DNA from 4 places in the Peribacillus sp. NPDC076916 genome. Region 3 is predicted to be linked to each of the others. Evidence: riboswitches for the same ligand, from Rfam matches in the RefSeq annotation. Region 3 holds a riboswitch; each other region holds the start of a gene.
The links. A riboswitch is a leader RNA that binds a small molecule or an ion and turns the genes downstream of it on or off. The one in region 3 is predicted to bind preQ1.

Region 1: another riboswitch for preQ1. It lies ahead of queC (7-cyano-7-deazaguanine synthase QueC); the one in region 3 lies ahead of queF (preQ(1) synthase).
Region 2: another riboswitch for preQ1. It lies ahead of ACQKFG_RS11780 (VUT family protein); the one in region 3 lies ahead of queF (preQ(1) synthase).
Region 4: another riboswitch for preQ1. It lies ahead of ACQKFG_RS24350 (QueT transporter family protein); the one in region 3 lies ahead of queF (preQ(1) synthase).

Annotation. Positions count from the first base shown of each region.
Region 1 covers NZ_JBNNIU010000003.1:451,538-454,649, forward strand. Annotated here, with positions in the region: gene ACQKFG_RS11730 (methyl-accepting chemotaxis protein) at 1-1,501, opposite strand, end outside; PreQ1 riboswitch class I at 1,687-1,729, shown strand; gene queC (7-cyano-7-deazaguanine synthase QueC) at 1,785-2,450, shown strand; gene queD (6-carboxytetrahydropterin synthase QueD) at 2,450-2,920, shown strand; gene queE (7-carboxy-7-deazaguanine synthase QueE) at 2,913-3,112, shown strand, end outside.
Region 2 covers NZ_JBNNIU010000003.1:457,598-460,709, reverse strand. Annotated here, with positions in the region: gene ACQKFG_RS11800 (PadR family transcriptional regulator) at 1-13, shown strand, start outside; gene ACQKFG_RS11795 (hypothetical protein) at 159-356, opposite strand; gene ACQKFG_RS11790 (hypothetical protein) at 386-619, opposite strand; gene ACQKFG_RS11785 (hypothetical protein) at 703-852, opposite strand; gene ACQKFG_RS11780 (VUT family protein) at 873-1,415, opposite strand; PreQ1 riboswitch class I at 1,466-1,508, opposite strand; gene ACQKFG_RS11775 (SRPBCC family protein) at 1,728-2,201, shown strand; gene ACQKFG_RS11770 (SRPBCC family protein) at 2,249-2,689, shown strand; gene ACQKFG_RS11765 (HD domain-containing protein) at 2,899-3,112, opposite strand, start outside.
Region 3 covers NZ_JBNNIU010000005.1:251,668-254,779, forward strand. Annotated here, with positions in the region: gene ACQKFG_RS17915 (aspartate kinase) at 1-1,088, opposite strand, end outside; gene queF (preQ(1) synthase) at 1,292-1,792, opposite strand; PreQ1 riboswitch class I at 1,897-1,942, opposite strand; gene ACQKFG_RS17925 (EamA family transporter) at 2,073-2,930, shown strand; gene ACQKFG_RS17930 (BA3454 family stress response protein) at 3,023-3,112, shown strand, end outside.
Region 4 covers NZ_JBNNIU010000014.1:53,092-56,203, forward strand. Annotated here, with positions in the region: gene ACQKFG_RS24340 (hypothetical protein) at 1-522, opposite strand, end outside; gene ACQKFG_RS24345 (YbaK/EbsC family protein) at 653-1,174, opposite strand; PreQ1 riboswitch class I at 1,345-1,389, shown strand; gene ACQKFG_RS24350 (QueT transporter family protein) at 1,396-1,881, shown strand; gene ACQKFG_RS24355 (TVP38/TMEM64 family protein) at 2,003-2,659, shown strand; gene ACQKFG_RS24360 (PAS domain S-box protein) at 2,775-3,112, shown strand, end outside.

The DNA.
Region 1 (3,112 bases), on a different contig from region 3:
TATTTTTGCTATTTGTGGAGATATAGTTCAATTCGTCTGTTATATGCTGTATTTTCATTTCCATATTCCCTACAGAGTGATTGATTGTTTCAAAGGTTTGGCCTGTGAGCGTGATCTGTTTCGTGCCTTCATCCACTTGTGCATAACCATCTTCCAGGGAGTGGACGACTGTTTTTGAATCCGTTTGAATGGCGGAGACAATATTGGTGATATCCCCAACGGAGTGTGTGACCTCTTCAGCGAGTTTCCGCACTTCATCGGCGACGACGGCAAAGCCCTTGCCATGTTCACCGGCACGAGCAGCTTCTATGGCAGCATTCAGTGCCAATAGATTGGTTTGATTGGATATATTCTTGATGACCTGTACAAGCTGCGAAATTTGCTGCGATTGGGAATCGAGCCCTTTCACTTGCTCTACGGCATTTTTTACAATCCCATCAATCCATTGCATCTGTTGGATAGAACTGCGCATTAAAGTGGTGCCCTCCTTGGTCAAGGAAAGGATTTCGGTTGAACTTTTAGCAACATCCACTCCTTCTAGGCGGGCCAACTCGATTCGGCCGGTGAAATCATCCATCATGCGAACTACTTCAGCTGCCCGGTTGGCCTGTGATTCCGAACCTTCCGAAAGTTCATGCATGGTAGTTGCTATTTGTTTGCTGCCCTGCTGGACTTCATTTGCTGATTGAGTCAGATTCTCACTTTGGTTGGAAACGGATTCGGATACAACGAGCATTTTTTCGATCGTATCACGGAGGTTTTTCTGCATTTGGTTGGCGGATACCGTTAATTCGCCCATTTCATCATATGACTTTTGCTCCAGGGGCTCATGATTCAGCTCTCCGTCAGCCACCATTTTCATCCTGTCCCTGATTTTAAGGAGGGGGGTGGTAATGAGGTTGGCAGTCACAAGCGCCAGCAGAAGGCCGATAAGGACTGCCGCAATGGATATGATGATACTTGTCGCCTTTACCGATTTCCCGCTTGCGATGACGGTTTCACCTGAAGCGACAATCAATTCCTCGCGTTCCGAAGCAAGCTCCTTGAAACCCTCCATTACTTCATTGCTGATTGGCGCCACTTCATTTTTGAGTATCTCTTTCGCTCGTTCTTCATTTCCCTTTTCATATTGTGGAAATACCCGGTCGACAATCATCAACCTCCAATCCCCGCTTTTCTCGATCAATGCCTTCACTTTATCAGAGTCGCTCGAAGCCAGGAGATCTTCCTGGATGACCTTGCTGTCTTCAGTATATTGTAGGAACCTTTCTTTATAACTCTCGTCACCATATAGAATATAGGCTCGGGCGAATGCGGTTCTTTGTGCTAGATTATATAGCAGCTTTTCATCTTGGATAAGAAGCGGAAGTTCCTTTTCGATGATATCCTGGGAATATACCAGTGACTTGTTGCTGCTGTAAATGTTGAATGCTCCTAAGATGACACATAAAGATATGATGAGTGAAAATGCCACCAATACCTTTCCTTTAATGCTTTTCAAATTAATGGACCCCTTTATCGATATTTTAATCACACTATTTTATCGGACGGATAATGGGATATTTAAGCAATGAAAAGATAACCAAATTTTCCATCAGCTCTACTATTCACTAAATATATTCATCTTGATTTATGATCGTTTTCAAGTTACTATTGACTTGGAAAAATATAATATTCCGCGTTAAGGCGGAAGAGGTTCTAGCTACCCTCTCAAAAAAACTAAGGAGAAACAGTGCTCTATTCTTAGGGTGCTGTTTTTTTCCGTAAAAAGGAGTTTTATAGAAATGAAGAAGAAAGAAAAGGCAGTGGTTGTGTTTAGCGGAGGTCAGGACAGTACGACGTGCCTGTTCTGGGCATTGGAGAGATTTGAGGAAGTGGAAGCGGTGACGTTCGATTATAATCAGCGGCATAGCTTGGAAATCGAATGCGCTCAAAACATCGCCAAGGAATTGGGCGTGAACCATCATATCCTTGACATGTCGCTGTTGAACCAACTGGCACCGAATGCATTGACGAGAAGTGATATTGCAGTTGAGGACGGAGAAGAAGGGGAGTTGCCGTCGACTTTCGTACCAGGGAGGAATTTGCTGTTCCTTTCGTTTGCAGGAGTGCTGGCGAGTCAGATTGGCGCTAAACATATTGTCACCGGTGTCTGTGAAACGGATTTCAGCGGATATCCTGACTGCCGTGATGTATTCATTAAATCGTTGAATGTGACCTTGAACTTGTCAATGGACCAGTCATTCGTGATTGATACGCCGCTAATGTGGCTTAATAAAGAAGAAACATGGGAGCTTGCGGATCAGCTTGGCGCCTTCGACTTTGTCCGCGAAAAGACCCTGACTTGCTATAACGGAATCATCTCCGACGGCTGTGGAGATTGTCCGGCATGTAATCTGCGGAAAAAAGGACTGGATGACTATGTAAGCAGACGGAAGGTGCTTTCATGATGTACGGTTTTACTATAGTGGATAAACTCCAAAAAATAGATGAAGATATTCAGCGCAGTCAATTGAAGTATACAACCAAGAGGGTTCTCGTGAGTAAGGAATTCACCTTTGACGCGGCGCACCATCTGCATGACTATGAAGGAAAATGCAAGAACCTGCATGGCCACACATATAAGGTCATATTCGGATTGAGCGGATATACGGATTCACGCGGTTTGATGATAGATTTCGGGGACATCAAGGATATATGGAAAAATGAAATTGAAATCCACCTGGATCATCGTTATTTGAATGAAACCCTGCCGCTCATGAATACAACAGCTGAAAATATGGTTGTCTGGATTTATGAAAAAATGGCCGAAGCCCTTTCATTAAAAGAATATGAGTGTGCTAGAGTCGAATTTGTTCGACTATACGAAACGCCGACAAGCTATGCCGAAGCCAGACGGGAGTGGATGGAAAGTGAGTAAACTCCCGGTTATGGAAATCTTCGGACCGACCATCCAAGGTGAGGGAATGGTCATTGGTCAAAAAACCATGTTCGTTCGGACGGCCGGATGCGATTATTCATGTGCCTGGTGTGATTCCGCATTTACTTGGGATGGCACCGGTAAGGAAGATACCGTCCAAATGACTGCTAGAGAAATATGGGATGAGCTGAA
Region 2 (3,112 bases), on a different contig from region 3:
AGAGCAATTCTAAACAAAATAAAAAGCTCCCTGCACCCATTACTTGGAGGCGCAGGAAGCTTTTTTTTGCCGAATTTGGGCTGTTTACTCGTGAATTCATACCGCATTCATGATTTTCGTACCGTTTACTCGTGAATTTCGCACTTTTACTCGTGAATTCATACTGCACTCATGATTTCGCACCGTTTACTCGTGAGTTTCGCACTTTCACTCGTGAATTTGGCACTTTTACTCGTGAATTTGGCACTTTTACTCGTGAATTTGGCACTTTTACTCGTGAATTTTACTGTTTTACTCGTGAGTTTGGCACTTTTACTCGTGAGTTTTGCACTTTTACTCGTGAATTCATACTGCACTCATGATTTCGCACCTTTTACTCGTGAATTCATACTGCACTCATGATTTCGCCCCCTTTACTCATGAGTTTCGCACTTTTTCTCATGAGTTTGGCACTATTACTCATGAGTTTCGCACTTTTACTCGTGAGTTTCGCACTTTTACTTGTGAGTTTCGCACTTTTTCTCATGAGTTTCGCACTTTTACTCGTGAGTTTGGCACTATTACTCGTGAGTTTCGCACTTTTACTCGTGAATTTTGCTGTTTTACTCGTGAGTTTCACACTTTTACTCGTGAATTCATACTACACTCATGATTTCGCACCTTTTACTCGTGAGTTACTCCGTTCACGCAACAAAAAAAGACCTAATTAGGTCTTTTTTTGTCTATTCCTTTATGCTTGCGATAATTGGCGCAAGAGAGCTTCATACAATCCCCTTGAACATGCGGGCCATATTTTTCACGAAAGGCCTCGAGGCAATAGCATTTATCTTCTTCTTTTTTGGTTCCATCCATCGAGTGCATCCCTCCTAGCTTTAACTGGAGACTACACGTTTCTCCAGCTCTACGTTGATTCGTCCCAACAGTACGGCACCAATTGACTGAATGATCGTTTTAACGATGATTTGGCCGATGACCGCAGCGGGTACTGCTTCCCATGGCAATATATTGGCACCCAATGGACTTAGGCCAATCACGACAAATATCACCGAATCGAAAAACCCTCCAACGATTCCGCTGTAAAACACTCTCCAACTCATAGGGAGTTTTAAACGGGTATATATTTCCGTATCCGCTGTTTCTGCGACCACGAACGATAATGCGGAAGCAAATACAATCAATAACGTATCTCCTAATAAAAATGATACACACGCAGATAAAATAAGTGCAATGACGATACATATATAGGTCTTTGCGCGGCCGAACTTATTCTGGACGAGATCTCGAAAGATGAAGGTTCCCCCGATGAGCAATGTACCCATTGGAATGATGAACATGCCAAATTGTAAGGGCGCAAAAGCTGCTGTAACCACATTCGCCGTGATGATGGATACTAAATACAATAAAATTCTTAACATTTCTTAATTCTCCTTATACAGAAAAAACAGCACCCTAAGAAAGAGCACTGTTCCCCTTAGTTTTTTTGAGAGGGTAGCTAGAACCTCTTCCGCCCGAGCGGATTATCATTTTCCTTATTTATCGTAGCTTGAAAGCGATTGGAAATCAAGAAGTTTCCATATCGCTTGTATCGGACAATGGTCAATGCAATGACTCTGCCGACTTTTGTCGCAGAAAACTGCTTGACCGGCTGTATATGAAAAGCCGAAAATGATTGGTAGAATAATGTTACGATCTTGATATGAAGTATAAACGCGAGGAGGAAAAAGATGATGAAAAAACCATCGTTTGTTCATGCTATTTATATCGCGACCACACCAGAGAAGCTTTGGGAAGCCCTGACGAGCGGTGAAGTCACGAAGAAGTACCATTTTGGATGCCAAGTCCAGTCTGACTGGCAAGAAGGCTCAAGCGTTAAATATATGCTGGAAGATGGGCGTATTACTGATCATGGTAAAGTACTCAAGTTTGAGCCGCTGCACCTGCTCTCGTTCACTTGGAACATGACAGGAGACGAAACACCTCGCGAGCAGCCTACTCGGGTCACTTTTATACTGCAGCCCATGGATGATTCGACTTTGAAATTAACGCTTAGGCATGAAGAGCTTTTGGAGACGGATTTCGTATATGATGATCATACCTTTGAAGGCTTGAATAATGGATGGCCAGCGATTCTAAGTAACCTGAAGAGCTTGCTTGAAACGGGACGGACCCTGCCGCCGATAACAGTAGAACGGGATAATTAAGTGGTAGTGGAAAACTATAAAGACACAAAGAAAGAGAGTTGATAGTGATGGATACGCAAATAATCACGAAATTCACAATAGTCAAACCAACCAATGAAGTGTTTGAAGCTATAGTGGACCCAGAAAGAATCGGGAATTTCTGGTTCTCATCGAGTTCTGAAAGATGGGAACAAGGCAGGACGCTTACATTGAGATATAACGAATACGATGCTGAAGTGGTTATTCATGTATTGGAAGTAGAGGAAAATAGGAAAATCGTGTTCGCATGGGGAGGAAATGATCAAGAAACGATAGTTACAATTACCCTAAAAGAGTCGGATAAAATGAGTACAATTATTGAAGTGAACGAATCAGGTTTGAAAGAGGACGACCCCGAATTGATAAATAAAATGATAGGACAAAAGGAAGGTTGGGTTTATACATTAACGTGTTTAAAGGGTTACTTAGAAAATGGTGTTAATACTTTGAGAGCATCCATAATTTTTTAATTTTTAAAGGGTGCTGGTTCAGATTAGATAGATCAGGCACAATGGTACTTAAGATTTTTAAGCATGTTGTTCCTTTTGATAAGTCTTACCTTCTTTCCTTAATCAAGGTCAAAGAAAGCATACGAGAGGAGACTTTAAATGCTTCCGAGAAAAAACTCAAGGATGAATATCCTTGAGTTTTATATTTTCCATATGGTTTAACATAACATTCAATCGGAAATCACTTTTAGATATATGCCCTTCGAAGCTTTTTTATAGGCTTCAATTCCCATTTTCTTGACTCTCTCTGATAAACTCGATGCTCTTAATAATTGGGTTCCTTCAATAACGGAAGGATCAATAAGGCGCACTTTATTTTTCCGATGTAAATCGTATTCCAATTGATTTTCTATCACCTTTACGTTACCATGGATCCGTTTTAAC
Region 3 (3,112 bases):
TTCTCGGCTTCACCCTTCATCTGGTCCTGTCTTAGAATAAGCGTCACATCATCGATGCCTGATGGAATATGTTCATATGAAACTCCATAATCTTCGAGGATGTGCAGCAGTTTCCGGCCAAAACCAACTTCCCTGTTCATCAAATATTTGCTAATGTAAATGCTGCAAAATCCTTTATCACTTGCAATGCCAATAACCGGTCCGTTCGTATTATCCCGTGTACTTACAATGCGGGTACCTTGTGCCGCCGGATTGTTCGTATTCTGGATATGGACAGGTATTCCCGCTCGGAATGCTGGAATCAGCGCCTCATCATGAAATACCGAGAAACCTGCATAAGAAAGTTCACGCATTTCACGATAAGTTAATTCCCGGATTCCCTTTGGGTTGGAAACCACATTTGGATTCACCGCATAAACGGCATCCACGTCCGTAAAGTTCTCATACAGATCAGCTTTGACCCCATTCGCAAGAATCGAACCCGTAATATCGGAACCGCTTCTTGAGAAGGTTAAAACATCACCATCTAACGTATAACCGAAGAACCCTGGGAATACTACGATTCCAGGCTCATCACGCAGAGCATATAACCGATCATAAGATTCTGGCAGCACCTTGGTAAAACCACCTTCATCCGATACGATCAAGCCAGCCTTCTTCGGATTTATATACTGCGCCTCTACTCCAAGGCTTTGGAAATAACCTGCGACCAGCTTTGCATTATTATCCTCGCCACTGGCCTTCAAAGTATCCAAATAGCGCTTCGGGTTAGTTTGGTCTGCATGCAACAGCGCCATTAAATTTTCGCGGATCCCAGTGACGACACTCTCGGATATATCCAGTTCTTCAGCAATGCTCGCATAGCGGGATACGACATCTTCTATCAAATGCTCTCCGTTATCCCCGCGCAGCTGCTGTTCCGCAGCTTCAATCAATAAATCCGTCACCTTTATATCATCGGAATTGCGTTTCCCTGGAGCCGAAACGACTACAATCTTCCTCTCTGGATCAGAAACAACAATTTCGAATACCTTTCTCAACTGTTCACCTGACGCAAGTGAACTTCCACCAAACTTTGCAACTTTCATCTCGACAACCCCTATTTTCGTAAATATTCTGTCAAAATTAACTCTCCCTATTATTACGCTTTTTCTCGAAACAATCAAGTGGAAATTCCGTTACTGAAGGACAATTGTATTTTTAAAAAGGACAAAACGACAAGACCACTAATCGATAATAGCTAAAAAACTAAAAAAGACAACGGGCATTTGCCCATTGTCTCTCCTATTCTTTAGCGATTATCCACGGTTTCAGGATATAAGTCATGGTTCATCAAGCGGTAATCCGCCATTTCCTCATACTTCGTACCTGGTTTCCCATAATTCGTGTAAGGGTCGATGGAAATTCCGCCCCTAGGTGTAAACTTGCCCCAGACTTCAATATATTTAGGATCCATCAATTCGATTAAATCATTCATGATGATGTTCATGCAGTCTTCATGGAAATCACCGTGATTGCGGAAGCTGAATAAATAAAGTTTCAATGATTTGCTTTCCACCATTTTCACACTTGGAATATAGCTGATGTAAATGGTCGCAAAGTCCGGCTGGCCCGTTATCGGACATAAGCTAGTGAATTCCGGGCAATTGAATTTGACGAAATAATCCCGGTTCGGATGTTTGTTATCGAATGACTCAAGGATTTCAGGCGCATAGTCGAATGTATATTTTGTTCCTTGATTCCCAAGCAGTGTGATATCTTTTTTTAACTCTTCTTCTTTTCTTCCAGACATTGAAAGTCCTCCTAATCCCACGTTTCAGGGAGATTCATAAAATAGGCCTCTATATAACAAAAACCATATCTCCTCAAAGATATGGTTGATTCGCGAAAAATATCAAAGCCATAGTTTTTTTAAGAGGGTGATGCTATGAACCTCTCCCGTTTATCGGGAAATATTTTAAAATTGTCTTAGTAAATATAGAAAAAAATATCTAATCTGTCAATCATACTTCTAAAATTTGGTTTGATTCCTGCATGTATTCAGCTTAAAATGTAGAAGAAGTTTATCCTACATGAAGGAAGAGATTACGTCAATGTGGATTTTTGCAGCCCTCATCACGAGTTTATGTTTTGGAATCAATAACAGCATTTTTAAATGGAGTAGCGGAAAGGGTTACTCAAAAGTACATATCCAATTTTTCTTTTATTTTTCAGCTTTTATTTTGGCCATATCTTATGGAGTATCTGTGGATGGTTTACAGTTTAACTGGCTGTCCATCATGCTTGGTGGAGCCATTGGGGTACTGAACGCTAATGGTAATATCCAGATGGCAAGCGCCTTTGAAAAAGGACCGGCAAGCTTGACATCTCCTTTAATCGCAGCGAATGCAATATTCCCCATTCTCTGTGCAGCTTTAATTTTTCACGAACATATTTCTACTTTGCAGTGGACTGGAATCGTCTGCATGTTTCTCGCTACATTAGTCATTCAGTATACACCTAATGCTAAAGGCAACCATCAATATGTCCCTTGGATGATGCACACATTATTATCCATTTTATCTTTTGGTGTGCTAGGCATTCTTATGACGACATCAACACGTCTTCATTTAAATTCCCTTGATATCCTGGTATCAATGTATGGAGGGGGAACTCTTTATCTTCTTTCGGCTCTGGCCTTTAAAAAGGAAAAAATCAAGCTAAAGGAAGTCAAAATCGGTTCCTTGGTAGGCCTTTTAAGCACTATAGGCTATGGATGTTATTTCTTTGCGTTGAACACTGGCATCGCAAGCATCATCTTCCCTGTCGTCAGCCTGAACTGTTTAGTTGTCGTTTTCGCAGGATGTTATTTATTCAAGGAAAAACTAAAAAACTATCAAGTTGCCGGCGTACTTGCAGCATTAATCGGCATTATCTTGACTAAAATATGAATATAGTTCATTTACAAAAACGACCTGGCAGCCATGAGTACAAGCCAGGCCGTTTTTTTTATTATGCCGGGAAATAGGGTGGTCAAAAAAAAGTGTTGACACACCCTCGAAAATATCAGATAATTTTGAATATTAATTCTTTACGTTTCACTACTTTTGAAATGTTTGAAATATCCTCTGTC
Region 4 (3,112 bases), on a different contig from region 3:
GGTTGCCTTTTCTAAACGGTCTTCGCTGATCATTGGATACCAGCTGCCATCGCCGAATCTATCCTGGATGATATCGCTCATCCTCATTTCCAATAAGGTAATGTATCCGAATATCAGCATCCTGATCGGAGGCTTTTGAAGGTCGGCATGGGTAATCAACTTTTTAATCGAATTATTCTCTAATACGAACACCCTTGTTTTATTCTTAAAAATCTGGAGAAGCTGGATCAAAGGGGTTGAATCCGAAACCATTTCCCTTGGCGAAAAGTTTCTCAAATATTCGGAAATAGTTCCTTCACCTAGTTCTTGCCTTTCGATATAACCGATGATTTCCCCTTGATCTTGGACTGCCAATATATCAAAATTCTTTTTTTCCAATGCTTTCTGAATATCCAGTGCCAGATCATTTTTATGGCAAAACTCAAGCTCCTGGGCAATGCTCTTAACCGTTATATTTTCTTCATAAAGAGTTTTAAGACTAAGATAGCTACTATTGCTTTTTCTTTCGCTTCCATTTAACATCTTTCAACCTCCGCTTAGGAACACTTTCTGCCCGTTTTCCGCTTTAATCATAGAAAATGTATGCAGCCGCCACTAAAATAAAGTCCACCGTAGTGGACTCAATACCATTCATGTGGATTTTTTGAAACCATCAATGGCCATCAACTGCATTGCCTACTGCCGTTTCCTCATTCCCCTTCTCTTCCCAACCTTTGCATACATCCACCCAATCCTCCGCACCTGAATATTCAAATAATTCAGCGGGTTTAAGTTCTATTGCAGAGTTCGCACTGCCGCAAGCCGGGAACAATGTATCAAAGCGTTTCATCGATACATCAAGAAAAACAGCTAGATCATTTGCCAGACCAAACGGGCAAACTCCTCCGATGGCATGGCCGGTCTGTGCAAGCACTTCTTCAGGTGAAAGCATACGTGCCTTGAAACCGAACGTCTGACGAAATTTCTTATTATCCACTTTCGCGTCCCCTGCGGCAACAACCAAAATGGCATTTTCACCTTCTCCCTTAAAGGAAAGAGTCTTAGCAATCCGCGCTGGGATAACACCGATGGTTTCCGCTGCTTCAATCACCGTAGCACTCGATGTTTCGAACTCCATTACATCGCCTTCCCGATCCCATTGTTTAAAATGGCTTTTGACACTCTCGATCGACATCCTATATTCACTCCTTTGAAGTACATATTGAAATAATATCATCCATCATTGCAATAAATCAAAATCCAATTGAGCTACTTCCCCTGCTTGGAAACTTATAAATTAAAACCATTCTTTACAAATTGACGAAACAAGCTTACATGGGATACTATTAAACATCGGGCAAACGCCTAAACGTGGTTCGTAACCATCCCACGATAAAAAACTAGGGAGAGAGTAAAATGAATGTTCGTACACTCGTAATAAGCGGGTTATTGGCTGCCTTGTATGTGGCGGTCTCATTGGTGTTCCAACCAATATCATTTCAGATGTTCCAATTTCGTGTACCGGAAATATTGAATCATCTGATTGTATTCAATAAAAAGTATATCTACGGTATCGTCGGCGGAGTCTTCATATCGAATCTGCTCTTTTCGCCGATGGTGCCATATGACTTGATTTTCGGGGTGGGGCAATCTCTGCTCGCCTTATTGCTTGTCATTTTTGTTTCTCGGTTCATAAAAGGCATTAAAGGACGGATGATCGCCACGATTATCTTTTTCACGTTCACAATGTTTTTAATTGCAATTGAGCTGAATCTTGCCCTGGGCTTCCCATTCTGGTTAAGCTGGATGACCACGGCTGTCGGTGAATTCGTTGTCCTCTTGATTGGAGCGCCAATCATTTATGGAATGAACAAAAGAATTCAGTTTGAAAAGTGGCTTTAATGGAATCTTCGTGTCGTGAACCCACTATAATGGAAAGAGCTGTCTGCAATGATGCGGCAGCTCTTTTTTTCACCAATGAACTCGAAAATGATAAACTACTAGTAAGAATGGTGGTGGCCCTTTGAAAAAAATCCTGACCATGATCGGTCTATTGGTAATCGCAATATTTATTTTCTATAATGCAGAGTTATTCACTTTGGTTTGGAAAAGTGATCTGGATTCTGTTATTGGCATTTTGAAGGAAAACCTTTTGCTTACATTTATTGTGACATTCGTATTGATGTTTGTACAAAATTCTTTTACAATCATCCCCTTAATTTTGCTCCTGACCATCAATGTCACGATATTCGGATTCATATATGGATATCTATGGAGTTGGTTTACAAGCGTTGTTGCCTCAGGTTTCATTTTTTATGCAGCAAGAAACTGGTTTCAGGAGCTTCTCATACAGAAAATTAGCGAAAAATGGCAAGAAACTGTTGTCGAGCATGGCTTCATGTACGTTTTTACAGGCAGGATTTTCCCTTTGATCCCAACAAGCTTAATTAACTTGGTAGCTGGTGTCAGCACCGTCACTTTCAAGGATTTTTTATTAGCGACGGCACTTGGTAACCTTATTTACTTTTTCTTCCTTTCACTCATTCCATATGGACTGTTATCTGTTGAAATGAACCAATATACACTAGCAGCACTTGCACTCGTCCTCTTACTATTTTTCATTATCTATAAGCGTGCAAAAAAGAAAAAGAAACAAACCTTTTTCAGAAAAAACAGGTGACCACTTTGGCCCCTGTTTTTTTATTTAGGATTCTGCATATATTTTTTTCCGATAGTTTGTTAAAATGTGTATGTAATTTTACCTTAGAAATGTCTTAAAATCAGGGAGAATCTCCATGTCCAAACGCTCCATCTTAGCAATATATATCCTATCCGGGATTCTTACACTAGTCGTGTTCGACTATTTTTTAACTACAAATATCCAAAACAAAGAGGTCTTCATTCAACTTCAAAGAGCGGAAGGATTTGTTTTCCTTTTATCAATAGGCTTGGTTTTATATCTTTATTTAGCTAAAAGGGAAGAATTCAAGCAATTAAAAGAAGCGGAGCAACGTCGGCGTACACTCATCAATTCAATGGTGGATTTCGTTAATTTCAAGGATGGTGATGGCCGTTGGCTTGAATCCAATACCTTCGGCCTGCAATTATTTCAATTGGAGCATGTAGACTATAA